2 regions of the Pseudoalteromonas sp. SG41-1 genome follow, and region 2 is predicted to be linked to the other one. Evidence: predicted binding sites of a transcription regulator. Region 2 holds the regulator's gene; the other holds the start of a gene.
The links. The regulator LexA, encoded in region 2, represses DNA repair genes until DNA is damaged. The targets are predictions, from matches to a motif close to TACTGTATNNNNATACAGTA.

Region 1 (4,284 bases), on a different contig from region 2:
GCTCATCTATAGCAATTCAGTACTTCCATTGCTGGGCTCTATCTAAGATATTGTTAGGCCTTAAAGAGACATTCGGACACCTTAAAAAAGATTCCAATGAAATTATAGCCCCTTACGCAATCCAATGGGATGACCTAAATCTCTTCTGTGATCAAATAGAGAAGCAACAAGTTAGGGATTGGCACAACTCTTTACTGGACAAGATATCAGTGAACATGGTTAGTAATATCGTTGATGAGGCGATTCTTCTGTGTAACCGAAAGCATGCGATCTTACTTTGCGATGATGCAGCTTTGGTACTTACGAAAGATTACATGATTGAATTTTTTGACGTATTCCGTGCTCTGAAATCAGCGAAAATTTCACCCAAAGCTTCAGTATATCCAAATACTGAATTTGGCCCTCGCTTTCATATTGGACAGGATGCGGAAAGTGTTCCTTGTTGGCCAAGTATTGCCGACGATGAATATGTAAAGCTTTTCGAGGAGATATACTCAAAACGCTACAGCACCGATATAAAGGACGATATAAAGAAATGCTTCATGTATGCCTCATTTGGAGTACCAAGAGCATTTATTAATCTTATCAACCAATTCCATGCATCTACTAAGACGACTATGCAGAGTAAACTGAACTCTGTTATTACTGAGCAAGCAGAAATAATACTAAAAGAGTTCAAAACTTTATCAACCAAACAGCCACAATATAAAAACTACGTAGCTGTTGGTCAAAAACTCATAAATAAAATTGTTTCTGATATATCCGTAGCAAACAAAATTTCGATTGCAGACAAAAAACAGCAATTCTTCCTTGGTGTTTTACAACAAGATGAGTATGGGAAAAAAGCTAAAGATATTCAGTTGGTGATTAGGTTGTTAGAAGAAACAGGTTTGCTGGTCAGGGTAAATCCGGTGAAGCATGGCAAAAATAGTTATGGTTTAAGAACATACGAAAGATTCATCCCTCACTTCACATTACTTCTCAATGAGGGGGCTTATCAAGTAAGTAAAGCAGGCTATGCATCTCACTTTGCTGAACTAATACAACTTCCAAAAGAGAAACACCCTTTAAGAAAGAATAGCTTTACAGAATTTCTTACTGAAGAAGATATTGATAGCCTATCACTAAACCTCCCTAGTTGTTCTAATTGCGGAAACCTTAGAAGTAGCGAAGAACAAAGGTTTTGTATGTTCTGTGGTACTGAGCTGTTAAATAAATCGACATTTGAAGAGCTCACTAGTAAAAAAATTGATGAGCTACCTTTAACTAGTTGGTTAAAAAACAAGATAGCAGAGGAAACAAGAATAGAGACTATTGCTGATATTTTATTCGAGGTAAATCCTGCTCAAGAATTGAGGAAAGCTAAAGGGGTGGGGGAAAAAAAAGCTACTCGTGTGATTCAAGAAGCAACTAGAATTATGGAGGAGTTTCTTTCCTAATGTCTAAAAACAAAAAAAACTTAAATATAAAAGTATCGGGTGAATCACCAACGGTGCAGTTAAATACTTCTGGCTTATTCAGGTCTCACTCAATTCAAAATGAATCCCCTATTGATATATACATAAAAAGAAATAAGGCTCTTTTAGTCAAATTGGGTTCTTTGGATAGAGATGGTCACATTGATGCAACAAGGGACAGCCATTTATATAATCTTTTTTTATTAGGTATGGTTTCAAATGTAGAGTCATTCTTTAGGTGCTTATTAAGAGAGTTAATTCTCATTGACAAGATTTCATATGAGCAGTGCTTAGAGCAGCAGCTTACATACGCAGCAGCAATGCATCACAATGCCAAGCTATTACCAGAAGCTCTACTTGAGCAATGTACATTCATTTCTTTAAAAAACATACGAGATACAACTAAGAGTTACCTAAATATTGCTATAACCGACTCTCCACTACATAAAGAGCTTGTTGAATGCATAAAAAGTTTTGAGCAACTATGTCAAATACGACACTGTATTGTTCACAGGGCAGGCCTATTGGGATCGAAAAACGCTATAAAATTAGGTATAGAACAGCACAAAAGCTTCTTTGAAAATCCTATCTATTTAGACCTAAGTTTTTTACAAGAATCAAACGCCATATGCCTTAACTGTGTACGCAACTATAACAACTTTATTTTTAACTCCGTTTTAGCTAGATACGTTGATTCCAATAAAAGCAATATCGCGTGGAATTACAATATCGATAGAAAATGGTTTAAGAAATATTACGATCAATTCAATTCTGAAGAGCTAAACCTTGATGCACAAAGGCGAGGAACAAAACATTACTCTGCAAAAGTCGCTTACGATGAGCTACGTAATCACTATGACATTGCTCATTATTGACTCATGAACGCCTCTAATTGCTCTCACGACTTTAATTCAAGTGGAGTAACTTTAACTCAACGAGGAGCTTGAACATAGAAATATTAATCTTAAGCTCACTTAGTAGAGTTAAAGTCCTAACTCGGAAATGTCCAATAACGAGTTTGTCTAACCGTGCGCTCCTCGCTCATAACCGCCTTAATACATTTTTATTGTAAGATAGCTTTGCTTTCAGGCCTCTCTTTTAATATAAGCTACAACATTCAACCGCAATGCATACCGTATTAAATCAAAAAAGATAAAGTATAAAATTTTCAATTGGAATTTCTGTTTGGTGTTTTAATTAGTTTAAGCCTAAAGACCAAATTCCAAACCTTATGAGAAAAACCCAAATAAGGAACGACAGCACCATCCCTACAAGCCTTGCCACGTAAGGCTCTTTATTCCAGATGTGTGACAAACCATTCCAAAACCGAATGAGAAAGAACAAATAAATTTAAAAATCGTTCAAAAAGATAGCAAAAAACACTTGCACACAAACACTGTATAAACTACTGTATATGAGTACTGTATAAACAACCAGTGAGTGAAACTTATGTTACAGCCAATTACCATCAGAACAGTTAAAAGCTATCAACAAGATAATTTAAGCGCATCAGTAAATTTGATTCAGATAGAAGATGAGATCTCTGCAACTTTTGAACTTCTAAAGGTGTTACACCATTACAATAATAAAAACGCATGGACGTTACTGATTGCACCGGATCACGTACCAAGTAAAGCTTTACTTGATTCATGTTCTATTGATACCAGTAAACTATTAGTGATTAGGCAAAAGCATCTGGTTAATTTAGAGTATGTACTAAATTCAGCACTACATAACGGTAACTTTGCAGCGGTGATCACCTGGACAGACATTGTGAAAGACAATCAAATAGCTAACCTGTCATTAAAGTTAGACCAAGCGAGTGCAAAACTATACTGTTTTACTAAAACCCAACAAGCTACAGAGATAGCATTAGCACAATAAGCTGTTAAAATGCCGTTTTTTAATAAAGCGTATTTTATTTATGACCTCACTCACTGACAGTCTTTGCTTATGTGGCAGCGAACAAAGCTATAGCGATTGCTGTGAAAAATTGCACTTAGGCAATATACAAGCAACAAGCCCAGAGCAACTAATGCGCTCTCGCTTTGTTGCTTATGCCTTAAAAAATGCTAAGTATATTTACCAAACTTATGCACAAAAAAAACAAGCAGCAAACCCAATCAAAGAAATTGCTGATTTTGCTAATAGTTGCCGCTTTATAAAATTAGCTGTGATCAGTGCAGACCAGCAAGAATACACTGGTTGTGTTGAATTTTGTGTTAGCTATTTTTATCAAAACTTGTTTTGCCAGCTGCATGAAAAATCAAGCTTCATAAAAGAAGATGGCCAGTGGCGTTATCTCGATGGTGAGATCTTCCCTGTTGCAGATATAAAAATTAGCCGCAATGATGAATGCCCGTGTGGTAGTGGTAAAAAATATAAAAAATGCCACAGCGTGTAACACTTTCTTAGAGTATAGTTTTTACCGTAAGTATTTATAAATAATCATAAATTCAAAAAACTCGCAAGCCAACGTGGTCTGTCTAAGTGCGATTAACTCTTTGTTGCTTAACCTAAATTTTGGTTCATGTGTTTTCTAACGCATTGATTTAAAGCACTAATATTACTTTTACTCTCCAGCCAAAATTTTCAGGGAAAATAAGGCGAATTTACGCGTCAATAGCATGCCTATTACAAATAAATTCAACGCAGTTAACATTGAAAAATAGCCGCTGGAGATAGATTTATTATCCGAAGCTCAGATTACTTCCGCCAGTAGAATAACGCGGTAGCAGTAGCGAGCCCACTAGGTTAAAAACCTCTTGTCATGATTAAATCACTCCTAGATTAAACAAATTTTAATTCTGAAAGGTCAACATGCTCT
Region 2 (8,892 bases):
TTTTAAGTGAAAAGGCGCGAAATGCGCCTTTTTTATGGTTTTGGCTACTTAAAGTACAGCATTGCTATTTTTCGCTGCTAAAGCTTGGTTTTGCCATGCGGTAAATAATTTTTGTTGCTTGTCGGAAATTTTTAAACCATAGGTTTTTTGCATATAAAAATAAGCATCGGCAATGCGTTTTCGTGCATAAAAGGGCGGCTCTACCACACGCTGTTTAAAATCTACCTTTACTTGGCAGCGACCATATTGGCTTGCATTACCTGCAATCATGCCAAAGCTATAATTAGAGCGGTCTGCGTTTATTTCACCAATTGCCGGAGCGAGATTATTTATATCAGCTTCCATTTTCCGAAATTGCGCACTGACTTTAATGCAATTTTTTCGGCCGCCATCTTGCCAGCATTGTAGCTGGTGACCAAATTCCCATGCAGACACAATATGTTCCCACTCAATCCGAGTTGCGCGCGCATTTGGTTTGCCTGAACGAGTAACCGCATTGCGAGGCACATAACCACATGCATTTGGGTCGGGCACCAGTTTTTTACCTTGGCGTTTAATATTACAGCCACAATAGAGGCTGGTGGCGTTATCAGGAAGGGTTTTGATGAGGTGTTTTTTTGCGCTGTAAAAACTGGTGAATTGTTCTGCATAAAGGTTAAAACTCACACAACACAATACCAGCGCAATAATTAAATGCGGCATATCCAATCACTTTAGTGAACTACAGGAAGCGCTAGTTTAGAGCGATTATTCAAAAAGTAAATCGCTTAACTGTGTGATGTAGTGGGAATTTTAACTCATCTCTAAGGTAAGGTTAGCTACTTGGGCGACGGGAAGTACGTTTTCTAAAACGGATATTTTGTAGTAATAAAATAAAGCCAGTTAAACAAAACAATATGCTACTGGCTGCAAAACTAATTAATAATGGGTTATTAAAATCTTCACGTTGATCATAGTCCATTATGTGTAACATCCAGAAAAAATCGAAAATTCGCCAAATTGTGCTGCGAACAGTAATAACTTGGCCACTATCAGCGGATAAATATAGTGTGGTGTTAAACGTATCGTCAAAATTTACTTGCCAAATATTTTCTTTAAAGCCAACTTCGCGAGTACCTTTAGCTAGTTTGATCGCGTCTGTTACTTGCGCATTAATTAATAGATGAGCTTGGGCATTGGCAATAATTTGCGCTTTACTCGGTGCTACCAAAGGACTGCCAGTAACTCCGTTAAAGCTGTACTCACCGTTACTGTTGCTCACAATAATGGTAGGGATTGTTAAAAAGTGACTATAACTAATTTGTCTTGGTTGAGTAATTTGTGCAACGATATTATCAACTGAGGCTAGATAATCAGCTTGTTTGAATGGGTTATTTAATTGCCGCGCAGCTAAATGTTTACCGTGAACTTTTTCAAGCGGTATAGCACTCATAATTAAACCACCGAGTAACCATGCAAAAATTTGTAGCGCTAATAAGTAACCTAACCATTTGTGAAACTTACGCGCATGTTTAAAAATGCGTTTATCCATAGTGACTACCTGTTTGTTATTAGTGCGGTATTCTATAAATTATATTGAGTTTGCCAATGTGGCAAATTGTCGCATCAACAAAATAAAACTAGCTACTCTAGATTTGGTATATACGCAAAATTAGGTTAAAGTTTGCGTTGTTATTAACGCAGGGTAAAAATGAAACAATGTCGGAAATTCAATTTTTAAATGTAGATCTAGAGCTTGAATCAAAGCAAGATATTAGTTTGTTAGTTGCAGACTTAAAAAAAAGTGCTGTGGTTTTGCATTACGATAAAGATGAGTACCGTCAACTAGCACGTATTGAGTCTAATGAAGACGTTATCTCACCAGATAAAGCGATTAACCACTTATGTGAGTTAATTGAATCTTGCTCACGCAATGCATTAAAGCAGTGGTTATCATGCTCAAAGCGCACCTTTGATATTGGCTTTGAATCAGGCACTTCGCCAAAATGCTTTAATCAAGCGCTCAGTGCCGATACTTTATTGCGTATTTCTGCTATTGGTGCAGGTATTGAAATTACAATTTATCCACTTTCAAGTTAGCCTTTTCGCTCTACAATTGCTGCGGTCATTCTTGATACGCAGCACAGTTCTCCACGACTATTGGTGATTTTTATTTCCCATACGGATGTACGCTTGCCTAAGTGTAGTGGTGTTGCTATCGCGGTTAATAAACCATTACGTGATGCTTTTAGATGATTGGCATTGATCTCCTGGCCAACACAATAAAACTTTGTAAAATCAACAGCAAAGTTTGCAGCATAACTCGCCACCGTTTCTGCAAGTACAACATTTGCGCCGCCATGCACCATACCCATAGGGTTATGATGAGCTGGGATCGCGGGCATCGTTGCTACTAAATAATCATCGCCTATTTCACTTATTTCAATGCCCATGGTTTTCATCAATGTGCCTTGACCACTTATGCCGTCATCAAGTTGCTTACATTGTGCTAGGGTGATCGGTTGATACCAAATACTCATCTGTCTACCTCACTAAGTTATTTACTAAATCAGTCTACACTTTTAAACATTTTCCTACAGTTAAGATCATAAAAATAGATAAAATGTACCTATATTATCTAACTGTTAATGGATCTTAAGGATGAAAGTAAAGGTATTTGGATGTGGTGCAATATTATTGATGAGCCTTGTTGCTCAGCCGCAGGCTGTTGCTAGTACCCAACATCAACTCGATATTGGTTTTACCGATTTAGCTGGTTTAGATGAATCTTTTTTAGGCGCACGATACCGATATTTTGCGCAAGATCTTGAATCTTTGACTGGTCCATACGAGCTAAAAGCGTATTTAAATCAAGTCAATAATTATGCTATTGGTGGGTTTGCTAATGATGATTTTAGCTATTTAAATGCCGATGCTGCCATCTATGGTCCCGCAGGATTAGTTATTAGTGCCAGCGCGCAGCGCCTCTGTGAGGATAATAGCTATTGGCAAAATACTGATTATTTAGTGAGTGCCGCTGTTGGTAAGCAAATGAATGAACAGTTACAACTAGGGTTCAATGTATATTACAGTCGCTTAGAGCGCCATGATATGTGGTTTGGCAAAGATAATGAAAGAGTCGCGGTTGAATGGACTTATGCACCTTATGTTCGTTGGACAAATATAGTTAGCAATCAAGGTTGGGATTTAGAGCTAAAGCAATTGGCAGGGCGTTATCGTTATGTGCAGGGGCAGGCGGTTTATTATGTAAATCAAGCATGGTCAGTGGGAGTCGTTGCCAATATTCGGAATCAGAAAAATCTAAAAGACAACTATGAACTGCAAACGCAATATTGGTTTAATCAACATGTAGCATTAAAGTTTGGTCTTGGATCTGCGCTTGATTCTGGAAGTGGTTTAAATAGTATGAGCTTGTTATTAACGGCGCGATTTTAAGCCAATTTATATTTGCGATTTTCAGATAACTGTATATACTCACAGTTAAATGTACTGTATGGAAAACCAGTTGTATGCGCCCATTAACGAATCGCCAAGCTCAAATTCTCGAACTTATTAAAGTTTTTATTAAAGATACCGGTATGCCGCCAACCCGTGCTGAGATTGCGCAAACGTTAGGTTTTAAAAGTGCTAATGCAGCGGAAGAACATTTAAAGGCATTAGCGAAAAAGGGCGTTATTAAAATGAAGCCCGGTGCTAGTCGAGGTATTCAGTTAGTTGAAGAGGATGAGCCGGAACAACTTGGTTTACCTCTAATAGGCAGAGTTGCCGCTGGTGAGCCTATTTTGGCAGAGCAGCATGTTGAAAGTCATTGCAAAATAGATCCACTCTTGTTTAAACCGGCTGCTGATTTTTTACTGCGTGTGCAAGGCATGAGTATGAAAGACATTGGTATTATGGATGGCGATTTATTGGCAGTACACAGCACTCAAGTTGCTGAAAATGGCCAAGTGGTGGTTGCCCGTGTTGATGACGATGTAACAGTAAAACGCCTTGAAAAAGCAGGTAAAAAAGTTTTTTTACATGCTGAAAACGATGAATTTTCACCGATTGAAGTGGATCTTGAACATGAATCTTTCAATATTGAAGGGTTAGCTGTTGGGGTGATCCGCAACGCTGATTGGATGTAAATTTTTTGATCTGTATTTTGCACCAAATTGGTGAAGTTTGGTGCATTTAATTTTTTACCGCTTTAATGGCTAGATTTTATACTTAGCTATAGCGTCCTAAGCCCTATCAAATCTACTTGTCAGCTACTTTTAGCCCTCTAATATTATCCCTAATTACAAAATAACGCGCTGATTTTTAGCTGTTATTTATGCACCAAAAAAGAATTTAATTGCTCTTAAAACTTGCTAATTGTTCATTTTTTAACTAATTGGTTAATACACTGTGTTAACAGCTACTTTAAAAGTCTAACAATTTTGCTCAATAGCATAATTTAGGGTTGCGTTAATATTCAGTAACAATAAAAAATAACGAATTGGCGCGAATAAAGCTGTGCCGCCTTTTCGCTTTGCGTTTTGCAATAGCATTTAAAGGAGCCGTCACATGGGTAAATTGAGCTCTACCTTGTGGCTTATATTGTTTGTTCTACCGCAGCAAGTATTGGCTAATAGCCAGTTTAATATGCGTAAGGGCGTAACAGATATAAGTAATGATGTTTATCAGCTGCACATGACAATATTTATTATATGTTGTGTGATTGGGGTCATCGTGTTCGCCGTGATGTTTTGGGCACTGATCCACCACCGTAAATCTAAAGGGGCAAAACCAGCCCAATTTCATGAAAGTACTAAAGTTGAAATCCTTTGGACGGCAATCCCGTTTGTGATTTTAATTGGTATGGCAATTCCTGCGACAAAAACTTTGATTGCAATGGAAGATGCTAGTAAAGCTGATCTCACGATTAAAATTACTGGTTCTCAATGGAAATGGCATTATGAGTACATGGGTGAAGATGTTGAGTTTTATTCAATGCTTGCTACACCTCAAGATGAAATAACTAATCTTGCAAATAAAAACCCTAATTACCTGCTTGAAGTTGATAAACCTTTGGTGTTGCCAATTAATCAAAAAGTACGATTTTTAATGACCTCAGACGACGTTATTCATTCTTGGTGGGTGCCTGATTTTGCAGTGAAAAAAGATGCTAACCCTGGGTTTATCAATGAAACTTGGACCAGAATTAATGAAGAGGGCATTTATCGAGGGCAATGTGCAGAACTATGCGGAAAGGATCATGGCTTTATGCCTGTGGTGGTTGAAGCTAAATCTGAGCAAGCATTTGCAAACTGGCTGAGCGAAGCTAAGCAGGCAAAAGCAAACGCTGCAATTGCTGATGCTGCATTATTAGATCAAACATTACCAAAAGAAGAATTAATGACACTCGGCGAGCAAGTCTATATGGCCAGTTGCGCTGCGTGTCACCAACCAACAGGTATGGGCTTACCGGGGGTTTTCCCGGCGCTCAAAGGCAGTCCGGTAGTATTAGGAGATATTAAAGATCATATTGATGTAGTGCTTCATGGTCGCCCAGGTACCGCTATGCAAGCATTTGACAAGCAGTTATCAATCAAGCAGCTAGCAGCTGTGATCACCTATAAGCGTAATGCATGGGGCAATGACACTGGGGATGTAATTCAACCGAGTCAGATACAAGCCGCGATTGATGCAACTTCGGAGGCTAAATAATGAGTAGCGTAACAGAGCAACAACATGATCAAGCTGCACACCATGATGGACATCATCATCCTGCGAAAGGTTTTAAACGCTGGCTTTATACTACTAACCATAAAGATATCGGTAGCTTATATTTAATTTTTTCGTTGACGATGTTTTTAATTGGTGGCGCCATGGCGATGGTGATCCGCGCAGAGTTATTTCAACCTGGCTTACAGTTAGTAGAGCCTCACTTTTTCAATCAAATGACCACAGTACATGGCTTGATCATGGTATTTGGTGCCGTTATGCCGGCCTTTACAGGATTGGCTAACTGGATGGTACCACTCATGATTGGCGCACCAGATATGGCATTACCACGGATGAATAATTGGAGCTTTTGGATTTTACCTTTTGCTTTTATTATTTTACTGGCATCCCTGTTTATGCCAGGTGGTGGCCCGGCATTTGGCTGGACTTTTTATGCACCACTGTCAACAACTTACAGTAACGATAATACCGCATTATTTGTTTTTGCTATTCACATCATGGGTATTAGCTCAATTATGGGCGCAATCAATGTGATTGTAACTATCGTTAATTTACGTGCGCCAGGTATGACTTGGATGAAGCTGCCGCTGTTTGTGTGGACATGGCTTATCACCGCTTTTTTATTGATTGCTGTGATGCCGGTATTGGCCGGTGCTGTGACTATGGTATTGACTGATAAGTATTTTGCAACCAGCTTTTTTGATGCTGCTGGGGGCGGTGATCCGGTGATGTTCCAGCACATATTTTGGTTTTTTGGTCACCCTGAAGTGTACATTATGATTCTGCCAGCCTTTGGCATTATCTCGACTATAGTGCCGACCTTTTCACGTAAAAAATTATTTGGTTATGCCTCTATGGTATATGCCACATCTTCGATTGCTTTACTTAGCTTTATAGTTTGGGCGCATCATATGTTTACCACAGGTATGCCTGTCGCTGGCGAATTATTTTTTATGTATGCAACTATGCTGATATCGGTGCCAACTGGGGTCAAAGTATTTAACTGGGTAGCCACCATGTGGCGTGGTTCGATTAGTTTTGAAGTGCCTATGTTATTTAGTATTGCGTTTATTGTGTTATTCACTTTAGGTGGTTTCTCTGGGTTGATGCTGGCGATTACTCCTGCTGATTTTCAATACCATGATACTTATTTTGTGGTGGCGCATTTTCATTATGTGTTAGTGACTGGGGCGATATTTTCAATTATGGCCGGGGCGTATTATTGGCTGCCAAAATGGACGGGAAATATGTTCAATATCACCTTGGCTAAATGGCATTTTTGGTTGTCTTTAGTGAGCGTGAATGTATTGTTTTTCCCTATGCACTTTGTTGGTTTGGCCGGTATGCCGCGCCGGATTCCTGACTACGCACTGCAATTTGCAGACTTTAACGCGATTATTAGTATTGGTGGCTTTGCTTTTGGTTTATCACAATTGTTATTTGTGGTTGTAGTATTTAAGTGTGCACGAGGCGGCGATAAAGTGCCCGCCAAAGTGTGGGATGGTGCTGAGGGTTTGGAATGGGAGGTGGCATCGCCTGCGCCTTATCATACTTTTGAAACGCCACCGGAGATTAAGTAATGAGTCATGCACCACTGCTTAAGCGCTTAGTTTTAATATGTCTTGGCATGTTCGCTTTTGCGTTTGCTTTGGTGCCGTTGTACGACGTTTTTTGTGATGTAACAGGCCTTAATGGTAAGCCTTCGTTAGAGAAAGCAAAGCAAAGTACGAGTGTTAATGAGGCACGAGAAATCGACGTAAGCTTCACAACTCATGCGCAAAGTGGAGCGCCATTTGAGGTGCAATCACATGAGTATAGTGTGCTAGTAAAGCCCGGAGCTATGCGCGAAGTGCTGTTTAGAGCAAAAAATACCAGTAATGAAGATAAAGTTATGCAAGCGGTACCGTCGGTGTCTCCAGGCAAAGCAGCTAAGTATTTGCATAAAATGGCTTGCTTTTGTTTCGATCAACAACCTTTGAAAGCAGGTGAAGAAGTGGAATTTAAACTGCTTTTTTATGTTGATACGCAATTACCTGAAGATGTTGAAGAGTTAACTTTGTCTTATACCGTGTTTGATATTAGCGGGCAGATAGTGGCTAGTAATTAGGTTGCCAAGCTAATAGCTAATTAGGAGCAAACAAAATGGATAAAAATTACGAAAAATATTATGTTCCCGCGCAAAGTCCGTGGCCAATAGTTGGCGCATTTGCGATGTTTTTTATTGCTGTTGGTGCAGGTCTTACCGTAATGCAAGCAAGCAGCGGCGGTGGTGCTGGCCATTATGTGCTTTACGCAGGAATTGGTGTGTTGCTGTTTATGCTATTTCGCTGGTTTAAAAATGTCATTGAAGAGTCTGATCAAGGCTTATATTCAGCGCAAATGGATCGCTCGTTTCGTCAAGGCATGAGCTGGTTTATTTTCTCTGAAGTAATGTTTTTTATGGCTTTTTTCGGTGCCCTTTTTTATGCCCGGATGATCTCTGTGCCTTGGCTTGGCGGCGCCGGAAATAATGCCATGACCAATGAGGTACTGTGGCCTACTTTTGAAGCAATCTGGCCATTAGTTACTACACCCGGTGGTGGTACGACACAGGCTATGGGTTGGCAGGGATTGCCGCTGATCAACACATTAATATTACTAACCTCGTCGGTTACCTTACATTTTGCTCATGTAGGCATGGAGAACAATAAGCGTGGGCCATTAAAAGTATTTATGGCACTGACAATCGTATTAGGGGTCTGTTTTTTAGGGCTGCAAGTCGTAGAGTATATGCATGCTTATCAGGATTTAGGACTGACCTTAGATGCTGGCGTATATGGCAATACTTTCTTTTTACTAACCGGCTTTCATGGCATGCATGTGACCTTAGGAACTATTTTATTATTAGTCATGCTGATCCGCATTTTAAAGGGCCACTTTAGCCCAGATAAACATTTTGCGTTTCAAGCCGCAGCTTGGTATTGGCATTTTGTTGATGTGGTGTGGTTGTGTTTATTTGTGTTTGTATATGTGCTGTAACTTTATCAATTGGTGATGAGTTACTGTGGATGAAACCTAGTTTAAGGGCTGCAATAACAACCACTAAGACGATAACAGAAAACAGCACACGACGGCCTAAATAGTGAGACATAGGCCGTCCATCTGTTTTACCCGATACCATAATAAATAAGGCACGGAACAAGT

Region 1: a site for LexA is predicted at 2,877-2,896, ahead of H5203_RS16460 (SulA-like leucine-rich domain-containing protein). Genes of this name have one in related genera too.

Annotation. Positions count from the first base shown of each region.
Region 1 covers NZ_JACJFL010000035.1:16,762-21,045, forward strand. The annotation lists gene H5203_RS16450 (zinc ribbon domain-containing protein) at 1-1,439, shown strand, start outside; gene H5203_RS16455 (hypothetical protein) at 1,439-2,332, shown strand; gene H5203_RS16460 (SulA-like leucine-rich domain-containing protein) at 2,907-3,341, shown strand; gene H5203_RS16465 (YchJ family protein) at 3,382-3,861, shown strand.
Region 2 covers NZ_JACJFL010000021.1:18,308-27,199, reverse strand. The annotation lists gene H5203_RS12835 (endonuclease) at 49-702, opposite strand; gene H5203_RS12830 (hypothetical protein) at 815-1,531, opposite strand; gene H5203_RS12825 (hypothetical protein) at 1,699-2,079, shown strand; gene H5203_RS12820 (PaaI family thioesterase) at 2,076-2,519, opposite strand; gene H5203_RS12815 (hypothetical protein) at 2,641-3,435, shown strand; gene lexA (transcriptional repressor LexA) at 3,510-4,127, shown strand; gene coxB (cytochrome c oxidase subunit II) at 4,549-5,691, shown strand; gene ctaD (cytochrome c oxidase subunit I) at 5,691-7,289, shown strand; gene H5203_RS12795 (cytochrome c oxidase assembly protein) at 7,289-7,816, shown strand; gene H5203_RS12790 (cytochrome c oxidase subunit 3) at 7,852-8,727, shown strand; gene H5203_RS23135 (DUF2909 family protein) at 8,627-8,892, opposite strand, start outside.